2 regions of the Agrobacterium sp. DE0009 genome follow, and region 2 is predicted to be linked to the other one. Evidence: predicted binding sites of a transcription regulator. Region 2 holds the regulator's gene; the other holds the start of a gene.
The links. Region 2 encodes PhoB, which activates phosphate uptake and scavenging genes when phosphate is short. Its sites were predicted from a motif close to TGTCATNNANCTGTCAT; they were not measured.
Positions count from the first base shown of each region.

Region 1: the regulator PhoB is predicted to act here: its motif matches at 3,557-3,573, upstream of FS804_RS00675 (ceramide glucosyltransferase).

Region 1 is NZ_VEIU01000001.1:122,363-128,297, reverse strand. It holds gene FS804_RS00710 (YcbK family protein) at 1-830, opposite strand, end outside; gene gloA (lactoylglutathione lyase) at 988-1,428, opposite strand; gene FS804_RS00695 (cold-shock protein) at 1,620-2,198, shown strand; gene FS804_RS00690 (DUF192 domain-containing protein) at 2,198-2,680, shown strand; gene FS804_RS00685 (BON domain-containing protein) at 2,741-2,989, opposite strand; gene FS804_RS00680 (DUF982 domain-containing protein) at 3,203-3,472, shown strand; gene FS804_RS00675 (ceramide glucosyltransferase) at 3,655-4,797, shown strand; tRNA gene FS804_RS00670 (tRNA-Pro) at 4,848-4,924, opposite strand; gene FS804_RS00665 (ETC complex I subunit) at 5,192-5,497, shown strand; tRNA gene FS804_RS00660 (tRNA-Arg) at 5,540-5,616, shown strand; gene FS804_RS00655 (DUF429 domain-containing protein) at 5,640-5,935, opposite strand, start outside.
Region 2 is NZ_VEIU01000001.1:1,520,729-1,526,663, reverse strand. It holds gene pstC (phosphate ABC transporter permease subunit PstC) at 1-31, shown strand, start outside; gene pstA (phosphate ABC transporter permease PstA) at 28-1,350, shown strand; gene pstB (phosphate ABC transporter ATP-binding protein PstB) at 1,365-2,180, shown strand; gene phoU (phosphate signaling complex protein PhoU) at 2,306-3,001, shown strand; gene phoB (phosphate regulon transcriptional regulator PhoB) at 3,033-3,716, shown strand; gene FS804_RS07690 (GcrA family cell cycle regulator) at 3,895-4,428, opposite strand; gene FS804_RS07685 (aspartate aminotransferase family protein) at 4,860-5,935, shown strand, end outside.

The DNA of each region.
Region 1 (5,935 bases), 1.4 Mb from region 2:
TCATCGAGATGCGCATCATCGAACTCATCGGACATCACCGAGCGACCGGAAAGCGCAATGCCCATCGTTCCCCCCCGCCCTGCCGGCAAGGCCGCCACCTGCGTAGTATCAGCCGACCCGCTCTCGATCATCTTGGGCAGGCGCTTCTTGGCAGCCCCTGCGAAAAATGCCGCCAGCGTCACGCCCTTGCCATCACTTTCCGGCGCCTCACCTGCCGCATCCGAAGCCGGTTGCCCGGCAACCGCTGCCACCTGCCCGGAGGCCGGCTGCGGGACCGGCACGGCAACCGGAACCGGCTGGCGATTTTCCGTGTGCTGTTCCGCTGGCAGCTGAGCCGCCGGGGGCACGGCCGGTGCTGAGACCGGTTGCGGTTGCGCCGCTGGCACGGGCGCGGAATAAACGCTGCTGACCGCGGGGACAATCCTGTTTGAAGCGGCTCCAGGTGCGCCTGCTACAACGGCGGGTGCGGCACTGGAATAGATGCTTGTCGTTCCAGCGGAAATCGCCGTTGGCTGGGTTGCCAGGCCGCCGATATCAGCGGCGGCGCCATAGGCCTGAGCCGGGGTGCCAGGACCCTGGGGATGGGCAGGTGTTGCCGCCGCACCGGCAGCGGACGCCACGGCGGGATCCACATAATGGCCGGGCTGGGTGGCGGCGGCAGACGCTGGCGCCTGGGGCTTCTGCGGCGCGGCAATTTCCGGCTTTTTGGCGGCGGCGGCCATCTCGTCATCGGTCACTGCCGAAACGCATCCGGAAAGCCCAAGCAGCGAAACAGCGGCGAGAAAACGCCGACAGACAACGCGTCCTTTCGCGCTTTCGACAGATTTCATGGGTGCCTCCGTATCTTGCATTTACAACAGCAGCACGGGAACGGAATCGTGTGCTTTTCCAAAACGGAACAGGCCGTTTTTGATTCGCGGACTATGCCTCATCCTTTCGGGACAAGGCAAGAGCACCCGAAAACGCCGCTACCTCACCGGATAATCCCTACCAGGAGCCGGTGTTCTGCATAGATATCCACGGCTCGGCTGGTGCGAGGCTTTCGCCTTTCTGCAAAATTTCGAATGAAATGCCGTCCGGTGACCGCACGAAGGCCATGTGGCCGTCCCGCGGGGGGCGGTTGATGACGACGCCGTTCTCCTGCAGGTGCGCGCAGAAGTCGTAGATATTGTCGACTTCATAGGCCAGATGGCCGAAGTTGCGACCGCCCGTATAGTCTTCGGTATCCCAATTATAAGTGAGCTCGAGGCAGGGAGCCTTGTTCTCCTTCGCCGCAGCAATGTCATCACGCGCGGCAAGAAAGACCAGCGTAAACTTGCCTTTTTCGTTCTCGATCCGGCGTATTTCCGTCATGCCAAGCAGGTCGACATAGAATTTCAGTGATTCGCCAAGGTCTTTGACGCGAACCATCGTGTGCAGATACCGCATTTTAGTTCTCTCCATTACAAGGTCCGGAACCGATAAACGCCTGATGGCAAGCCCCGGACAAGGACGGCGACATAAAAGCAGCTGAGTAAATCAAAAACTAGGGCTTGCGTGAAACCGTTACCAAGATGTTAATCTGGCGCCTGGGAATCAGTTGACCGGTGTGTGGCGCGTAATCGAGGGGTTGGCAGGATATGGCTGATAGGATGTCATCGAAAACGATAGTCGATGTCGAGGACCTTTCGGGCGATGCCGTGGACCTGACCGAAATCACCGGTGTCGTTAAGTGGTTCGATGTCGCCAAGGGTTTTGGCTTCATCGTGCCCGATAATGGCACACAGGATGTGCTCCTGCACGTCTCCTGCCTGCGTCGCGACGGTTACCAGACAATCCTTGAAGGCACGCGCATTGTCGCCCTCATCCAGCGGCGCGACCGCGGCTTTCAGGCGTTCCGCATTCTCTCCATGGACCAGTCGACCGCCGTTCACCCATCGCAGCTGCCGCCGGTGCGCACCCATGTCCAGGTGACGCCGTCCAGCGGGCTGGAACGCGCCATCGTCAAGTGGTTCAACCGCACCAAGGGTTTCGGCTTCCTGACGCGCGGCGAAGGCACGGAAGATATCTTCGTGCATATGGAAACGCTGCGCCGTTTTGGCCTGACGGAGCTCCGCCCCGGCCAGGTCGTGCTGGTGCGGTATGGCGACGGCGACAAGGGCCTCATGGCGGCGGAAATACACCCCGACAACCCGGTTTCGATGGGGATGTCGCACTAATGTCCGCCCTGCCACAGTTGCTGAAGAGCGCCGTCGCGGCGCTTCTTTTTTTCGCATTTGCCAGCGCCGCACAGGCGCAGGAACGCGTGACGTTCACCTCCGAGCCATTGGCGATCGAGACAGCGGCAGGAAAAACATACGATTTCACCGCCGAACTGGCATTGAACGACGCCCAGCGGGAACAGGGGCTGATGTTCCGCAAGTCAATGCCGCCTGACCACGGCATGTTGTTCGATTTCGATGAACCACGCGCCGTCGCCATGTGGATGCGCAATACGCTGATCCCACTCGACATGCTGTTCATCGGCAGCGATGGCCGAATCACCCATATCCACGAAAATGCGGTTCCGCATTCCGAAGCGATCATCAGTTCCCGTGGACCGGTCAAATTTGTGCTGGAGTTGAATGGCGGCGCCGCGCAACGCTATGGCATCAAGCCGGGCGATATGGTTCGCAGCGCGCAAATTGGCAACCGGAAGTGATCCTGCCGCGTTATTGCGTTTGAATGCGCCGGACGAAATGTCGCCCGGCTCTCGCAATAATCAGTAAACCGGCTCGATATGGCTCAAAATCCGGCAATTCGAAATGGAAGCGGCAAGGTTGATGGCGATATCGATCGCCTCAACCGAGTCAGCAGTGCCTTCGAGATAAATCGTGTCGTTCTCGACGCTTGCGGAAATACGCGACTTTTCAAGACCTGATTCGAAGGCCAGGGCCGAGGTGATCGCCTGGCATACGCCTGCCATGCGGTCGCCGAAGAAGCTTTCCTGAATGCCTGACATATTGAACATGTGCGTTCTCCTTCTTATGGACATACCAACGCATGAGCGCCAGCTTTGTTCATCTCCGGTTCATCTATTCGTTCATCTTCCATTCATCTTGAAAAAATGGAACCCCCCTGCCGATCACATTTTAGGTGATCGGGAACAATTCCGTGAGGCCGGCATTACGCGCATGGGAGTTGGGAAGGCCTGCAGAGCAGGCAAAACAGGGAGGAGAATGGCATGCTGATTCATAAAACGGAGCCGTGTCACCACGCCTCGTGGATGAAGCCTGTGGCGATCCATCTTCCGCTTTCGGCGGCGGTGGAAATCTATAGCCCACTGGTGGCGCTCGACATGCTGATGTACCGCTGGCCCGAAGAACACGGGCCTGAATATGAGGAGGCGCGCAGGAACTGCCTCGATGCCATCGCCGGACGTTGCGATATCGAAAAGGCGAGAGAATCGTTTCTCGTTGCGAGCAGCCATGCGCATATCCTGAACGTGCACTGAAACTGACAACCATCATGAAGACTGGGCCCTTCGATACGGAGGGCTTTTCTTTTGCGCGGAACCCGATGGCCCGCCCCGTCATGATGACATGTAACTGTCACGCAAACGTTATAATCGGCAGAGACGAATTCCATGGAATCGGCGGCTGGACCGCCCCAACATCGGAAGTGGAACTGGCCCGCATGGAAACCGTCTTCGCTCTTTGCGCAACGCTGCTCATCGGCTTCAATCTTCTCGGAATCGTTCTCGCTGGTTGGCGGCTGATGCGGCGAGATGCGGATAATGACCTTGTCAGGCAACGTCCGCCTGTCTCGGTCGTGGTCCCGCTGCGAGGGGTGGAAACCTTCACGCCGCTCACGCTTGCGCGCGCCTTCGAGCTGGACTGGCCAGATTATGAACTTCTCTTCTGCGTGGCCGACCAAGACGATTCCGTCATCGATGAAGTCCGCAGGGCTGAAGCGGCCCATCCGATGATCCCGACGCAATTGCTGACGGGTGATGATCGCATCAGCGCCAATCCAAAACTGAACAATTGCGTCAAGGGCTGGCGGGCAGCGCGACATGACTGGGTCATTCTCGCCGATTCCAACGTGCTGATGCCGACATCCTATATCAAAACCATGATGTCAGCCTGGCAATCGGATAGCGGGCTCGTCTGCTCGCCGCCGCTCGGATCACGCCCGATCGGCTTTTGGGCGCATGTCGAATGCGCCTTCCTCAACGGTTCCCAGGGTCGCTGGCAATATGCGGCGGAAGCAATCGGAATTGGCTTCGCACAGGGCAAGTCGATGTTGTGGAACAAACCGTTCCTCGAAGACCATGGCGGAATTCGCGCATTGGCGGCGGAAATTGCCGAGGATGCAGCGTCGACGAAGCTCGTGCGAAACGCCGGTCTTAAGGTGCATCTGGTTTCCACCCCGTTCGAACAGCCACTTGGCCGCCGCCACGCGGGCGAAATCTGGTCCCGCCAGGCGCGCTGGGCGCGGCTGCGCCGCGTGACTTTTCCCCAGTACTTCGCCCCCGAAATCCTCACCGGTGCGTTGCCCCCGCTTCTCTTCGCCGTGGCAGCCGCCGCCATGATGGAGATGAGCCTCGTCGCAACCGCCTTTGCGGTTCTCGCGCTGATGTATGTACCGGAACTCGCGCTTGCCGCCCTCAACCGCTGGCCTATCTCGTTCCACACGCTCCCCGCCATGATTGCGCGGGACATGGTCATGCCCCTCGTTTGGGCGAGAAGCTGGATCGGTACCGCCGTCGCGTGGCGCGGCAACGTCATGACGATAGGCACGGCGGAAAGCACGCTTGCAGGGCCGCACGCCGAATAATTGTTATGTTGGGAAGGCTTACGCCGAAAAGCTGATATTCAGCTTTAAAATGGTCGGAGTGGAGAGATTCGAACTCCCGACCCTCTGGTCCCAAACCAGATGCGCTACCAGACTGCGCTACACTCCGCCGAGGCGATGGCTGGGGAATACACGGTTCACCCGCAGTCCGCAACAGGGAATTTCATCTTTATTGGGACAACATGCCGTCGGTCGGAAGTGAACGGGTAAGCGGGGCGGCGCGATCCGGCTCCAAGGGGATAATCGTCTTGACTCTCAACTGAAGTCAGTCCATTTCAAATTCAACGTTCCTGACACGATTTGGTTATTCTATTCAGGTACGTGATGGATAATTTCGGGGTCATATGCCCCACTCGTCAACCGGAGCAGTTTCGACATGTCTGCGAAGATTTACCGCCCTGCAAAAACCGCCATGCAATCCGGCAAGGCGAAGACCAATGTCTGGGTTCTGGAATTCGACGCCGAGGTTCCGCGCAAGATCGATCCGATCATGGGCTATACTTCCAGTTCCGACATGAAGCAGCAGGTGAAGCTGACATTCGACACGCAGGAACAGGCCGAAGCCTATGCCCAGCGCAAGGGCATCGAATACCGCGTGATCCAGCCGAAGGAAGCAGCGCGCCAGGTGGTTTCCTACACCGATAATTTCCGTTTCAACCGCACCCAGCCCTGGACGCACTGATACACCGCAGTTTTCGCCGGCAGCACCGCTGCCTGGCAGGACGGCCCCTTAGCTCAACTGGATAGAGCAACTGCCTTCTAAGCAGTAGGTCGCAGGTTCGAGTCCTGCAGGGGTCGCCACCTTCCCTCCGAGGCGTAAATCTTCACCGCGCCGCCGGAATCCAGATCGCGGACGTCTCGTCGCCGTAAGGGATCGCATCGCCCTCCAGAACGCAGATGCCGATCCACGCGCAAACAACTGCATCCATCATGTCTTCGAAAGCCTTCATTTCCCATGCTCGCGCCCCGATGGGGGGAATGGCAAGAGCATCGGCAACGCCGTCGATGCGGGCATCGAGATGCGCGATAATCGAGCGCCACACGTCGACCAGTTTCATGCGCCGAATGGGAATGGTATCTGATCGCCAGTAACTGCCGATTTTCGCGTGTTTGTACGGCA
Region 2 (5,935 bases):
CGTGCGCAAATACCGGGAGCAATATGAATGACCGACATCGTTTCTCCCGCAACAGGCGCCCCCGCAGTCACCAGAGCCACGCGTCGCGATATCGGCATCAAGCGCCGTTATGCCGCCGAACGCCGTTTCCGCGCCTACGGCATGGCTGCGATTTCCTTCGGCCTCATCTTTCTCTTCCTGCTGCTTTTCTCGGTGATCTCCAAGGGTTACACCGCGTTCCAGCAGACGATGATTACCGTTCCGGTTGAGTTTTCGGAAAAGATCATCGACCCGAAGAATGAGCGTGCCACCAATTCTGCGAAGCTGATGACGGCCAATTATCCCATCATCGCTCGCGATGCGGTCGCCAAGGTTCTCGGCGTCGCGCCGACGGACAAGGCCGGCCTTCGCGCCGTCAACCTCCTGATCTCCGACAGCGTGCGCACGCAGTTGCGCGACATCGTCGTCGCCGATCCCGCCGTCATCGGCACCACGCGCACCGTCACGCTTCTGGCGTCGGGCGATGTCGACAGCGCCTTCAAGGGCCAGGTCGATATGAGTGCCGATGAAGCTAACAGGCGTATCTCCAACCAGCAGCTCGGGTGGATGAACCAGCTCGCCGAAAGCGGCCAGCTTGCCAAACACTTCAACACCGGCATTTTCGTCAACGGCAATTCGAGCCGTCCGGAAGCAGCTGGTGTCGGCGTGGCGCTGATCGGTTCCTTCTACATGATGATGATCGTGCTGGTGCTGTCGCTGCCGATCGGCGTCGCGGCCTCGATCTATCTCGAAGAGTTCGCCCCGAAGAACCGTCTGACCGACCTCATCGAGGTAAACATCAACAATCTCGCGGCTGTGCCCTCCATTGTTTACGGTCTGCTTGGTCTCTCCGTCTTCATCAACTTCATGGGCTTTCCGCGCTCGGCTTCGCTAGTCGGCGGGCTTGTGCTCACGCTGATGACGCTGCCGACCATTATCATCGCGACCCGCGCCGCCCTGAAAGCCGTGCCGCCCTCGATCCGTGCAGCGGCGCTCGGTCTCGGTGCCTCCAAGATGCAGACGATCTTCCACCACGTGCTGCCGCTTGCCATGCCCGGCATCCTGACCGGCACGATCATCGGCCTGGCGCATGCGCTGGGCGAAACGGCGCCGCTGCTCCTCATCGGCATGGTGGCATTCGTCGCGAACTATCCGACAACGCCGATGGATCCGTCCACGGCCCTGCCGGTGCAGATTTACATGTGGGCGAATGAGGCAGAGCGCGCCTTTGTCGAACGGACATCCGGCGCTATCATCATCCTGCTTTTGTTCCTCATCGTCATGAATGTGGGCGCAATCCTGTTGCGTCGCCGCTTCGAACGGCGCTGGTAAAGGGAGATTGAGCAATGAACATGTTGTCGGAAGCAGCAGTTGAAAAGGCGCTGGACAAGAAAATGAATGAAGTCTCATACAAGATGATCGGTAAGGACGTATCGGTTTATTACGGCGAAAAGCGCGCGCTTTACGATGTGAACCTCAACGTCCGGGAAAACACCGTGACCGCGCTGATCGGCCCCTCGGGCTGCGGCAAATCCACGTTCCTGCGCACCCTGAACCGTATGAACGACACGATCGACGGCTGCCGCGTCACCGGCAAGATCACGCTTGATACCGACGATATCTACGACCAGGCGATCGATGTGGTGGAACTGCGCGCCCGCGTCGGTATGGTGTTCCAGAAGCCGAACCCCTTCCCGAAGTCGATCTACGAAAACATTTCCTACGGCCCGCGGATCCACGGGCTCGCCCGCAACAAGGCGGATATGGACCAGATCGTTGAGCAGAGCCTCCAGCGAGCCGGTCTCTGGAACGAGGTGAAGGACCGTTTGCATGAGTCCGGCACGGGCCTTTCCGGCGGTCAGCAGCAGCGCCTTTGCATCGCCCGTGCGATCGCCGTCAGCCCGGAAGTGATCCTGATGGACGAGCCCTGCTCGGCGCTGGACCCGATTGCCACCGCGAAGGTCGAGGAACTGATCCACGAGCTGCGGACAAACTACACCATCGTCATCGTCACGCACTCCATGCAGCAGGCGGCGCGTGTTTCCCAGCGCACGGCCATGTTCCACCTTGGTCATCTTGTTGAGGAAAACGAAACCGACAAGATGTTCACCAATCCGGATGATCAGCGCACGCAGGATTACATCATGGGCCGCTTCGGCTGATACAGGCCGGCGCTTCAAAGAAACCGAACAAGACTGGTGCCGCTGCCGTGTCCCGCTCCGGGCACGGCCTGCAGGCCAAGCCGGAGGACTAGACCGTGAACCAGACAACGACCCATTCGCATATCATGTCCGCCTATGATGAGGAGTTGAAATTCCTCACACGCCGTATTTCGGAAATGGGTGGCCTTGCCGAACAGATGTGTGCCGACGCCGTGCGGGCGCTCGTGAACTCGGATGCCGCGCTGGCGCAGAAAGTCATTTCTGACGACACCATCCTCGATCACGCCGAGCGTGAGATCGGCGACAAGGCAATCGTCACCATCGCCAAGCGCCAGCCGATGGCGGCAGACCTTCGTGAAATCATCGGCACGCTGCGTATTGCAGCCGATCTCGAGCGTGTGGGCGATCTTGGCAAGAACACGGCCAAGCGCGTGATTGCGGTTGCCGGCACCGGCGTGCCGCGCAAGCTTGCCCGTGGTCTCGAACACCTGTCGGAACTGGCGCTGGTGCAGCTCAAGGAAGTCCTCGACGTCTATTCGACCCGCTCCGCCGAGAAGGCCAATGCCATCCGCGAGCGCGATGAGGAAATCGATGCCATGTACACCTCGCTCTTCCGCGAGCTTCTGACCTACATGATGGAAGACCCGCGCAATATAACGACCTGCACGCATCTTCTGTTCTGCGCCAAGAACATCGAGCGCATCGGCGACCATGCCACCAATATCGCCGAGACAATCTATTACATGACCACCGGCAGCCAGCCGGAGGGCGAGCGTCCGAAGGACGACAGTTCCAACACGCTCGGTTCGGTGACCGAGTAAGAGACAGGCAAAGCCTTGCGGAGTTCAGCATATGGTGCCCAAGATTGCAGTTGTGGAAGATGAGGAAGCGCTCAGCGTCCTTCTTCGTTACAATCTCGAGGCTGAGGGATACGATGTCGACACGATACCCCGTGGTGACGAGGCGGAAATCAGGCTTCAGGAACGTACCCCCGATCTTCTCATTCTAGACTGGATGCTGCCTGGTGTGTCCGGTATCGAGCTTTGCCGTCGGCTCAGAATGCGGCCGGAAACGGAACGCCTGCCCATCATCATGCTGACGGCTCGCGGCGAGGAAAGCGAACGTGTTCGTGGCCTCGCAACGGGTGCGGACGATTATGTCGTCAAGCCGTTCTCCACGCCGGAACTCATGGCCCGCGTCAAGGCCATGCTCCGCCGGGCCCGCCCCGAGGTTCTGTCTTCGGTGCTGAAATGCGGGGATATCGAACTGGATCGCGAGACGCATCGCGTTCACCGCAAAAGCCGTGAAGTGCGTCTCGGTCCGACGGAGTTTCGCCTTCTGGAATTCCTGATGACCTCTCCGGGCAGGGTGTTCTCCCGTTCGCAATTGCTCGATGGTGTCTGGGGCCATGATATCTACGTCGATGAGCGTACCGTCGACGTGCATGTCGGACGCCTGCGTAAGGCGCTTAATTTTTCGCACATGCAGGATGTCATCCGCACGGTGCGCGGCGCCGGCTATTCCATGGAAGCCTGAGCGGACGCCATCCGACTGGCGCGTTCCATCAAGGTAATTTTCCGCGAAAACAAAAGGCCCGAAACCGGATTGGTGTCGGGCCTTTTGTTGTGGTTGATCCCGATCCGCTCTGGTTTTGGCACAAAAAAACGGGCCCGAAGGCCCGTAGTTTTTGAGTGTCGAATGCGTGCCGCAACACTCAAGCCTTACGGCGCTCGCTTACCGGCTGATAGGCGAGTTTCGCATGGAACTTGCAATAGGGCGAAGATTCCAGCGCTTCACAGCCGCAGAAATGGAAATCGTCTTTCAAGGGGTCGCCGACCGGCCATTTGCAGGTGCGCTCGGTCAGTTCCGTCAGCGTCAGACGACGGGAGATTGGCGTGACGACGTTTCTGGAAGGAACGTAATCGAGAACTTCCGCGGTCTCGATGCCGACCTCTTCCTGAAGGGCGGTCGCGGCGTTGGAACGCGTCAGGATCCGTGCCGGTGCAGCGTTGACGCGGCCAGCAAAATTCGCCGCGCGAGGGGCAGGGGCAGCAGTCCGCTTGGGCGCTGTGCGCGCCGAAGTGACAGGACCGCCAGCCTTGACGCGACCCGGCAGGTTGAGACGGTGGACCTTGCCAATGACGGCGTTGCGGCTGACGCCGCCCAGCTGCGCTGCTATCTGGCTGGCGCTAAGTCCCTCGGACCACAATTTCTTGAGCTTTTCGACCCGTTCGTCTGTCCAGTTCATGCCGCTTCTCCGCTTTTCGCGTGTATTTTTGGCAGAATCCCTCTCCGTCTCGCGGGTGTGCCGCGAGTGTGGTTTCTGCCTGATTTTTGGTGACTAGTTCCGCCGCATTGCAGTCTAGTAATTAGCGATTAACCTAGTGCCACGCAGACTCCGTGGCAAGAGTCGCGGGAATCATCTCGAATCGATTTTGCGGTTTTCCCCAACTTGCTGGCGAGTTGAGTCAGAAAGGCAACACCTTGGGTCTGGCGCCCAGCCACCTACTAGGGCTTGAGAACCCTAGGGAATACGGACTTTTGTTGACATCGGCAAGCGAAGTGACAATAGTGCCCCTGCCGCCGCGAGGCGGCATTTTTGATTTTCAGGCAAGGGATAACCCTAAGAGCCTATTGACAACCGTCTTACAGCGCATTTGCGCAAGGAGTGATACAGCCATGGCCGAAGCCGCCGCGCCATTGTTCGATACATTTGCAAGAGCCCCCCTGCGTTTTGAGCGAGGCGAGGGCGTCTGGCTGTACACGGAAAGCGGCGAGCGATATCTCGATTTTGCGGCTGGCGTGGCTGTGAATTCGCTGGGCCATGCCCATCCGCACCTTGTGGAGGCGATCAAGACGCAGGCCGAAAAGGTCTGGCACGTCTCCAACCTCTATGAAGTGCCGGGCCAGGAAAAGCTTGCCAAGCGTCTGACGGAAGCAACCTTCGCCGACAAGGTTTTCTTCACCAATTCCGGCGCGGAAGCGCTGGAATGCGCGATCAAGACCGCACGCCGTTACCATTATTCCAAGGGCCATCCTGAGAAGTTTCGCATCATCACCTTTGAAGGCGCCTTCCATGGCCGGACGCTGGCGACCATTGCCGCTGGTGGCCAGCAGAAATATCTCGAAGGTTTCGGCCCCAAGGTTGAAGGTTTCGATCAGGTTCCCTTCGGTGACGTCGATGCGCTGAAGGCCGCCATCACGGCCGAAACAGCAGCGCTGCTGATCGAGCCGATTCAGGGCGAGGGCGGCATCCGCGCGCCGGCGAAGGAATTCCTGCAACTGCTGCGCTCGCTCTGTGACGAGCATGGCATGCTGCTGATCTTCGATGAGGTTCAGACCGGCGTCGGACGTACGGGTAAGCTTTTCGCCTATGAGCACACCGGCGTCGCGCCCGATATCATGGCGGTTGCCAAGGGTATCGGCGGCGGGTTCCCGCTTGGCGCCTGCCTCGCAACGGCCGAAGCTGCTTCCGGCATGACGGCGGGTGTGCACGGCACGACCTATGGCGGCAATCCGCTGGCGATGGCCGTCGGCAATGCGGTCCTTGATGTTGTTCTTGCTGACGGCTTTCTGGACAATGTTCGTGATGTCGCGCTTGTGTTCCGCCAGGGGCTTGCCTCATTGAAGGATCGTTACCCCGACGTGATCGAGGAAATTCGCGGCGAGGGCCTGCTTCTCGGCATCAAGGCGAGGATCCCCTCGGGTGAATTGCTCCAGGCCATGCGTGCGGAACATCTGCTTGGTGTACCGGC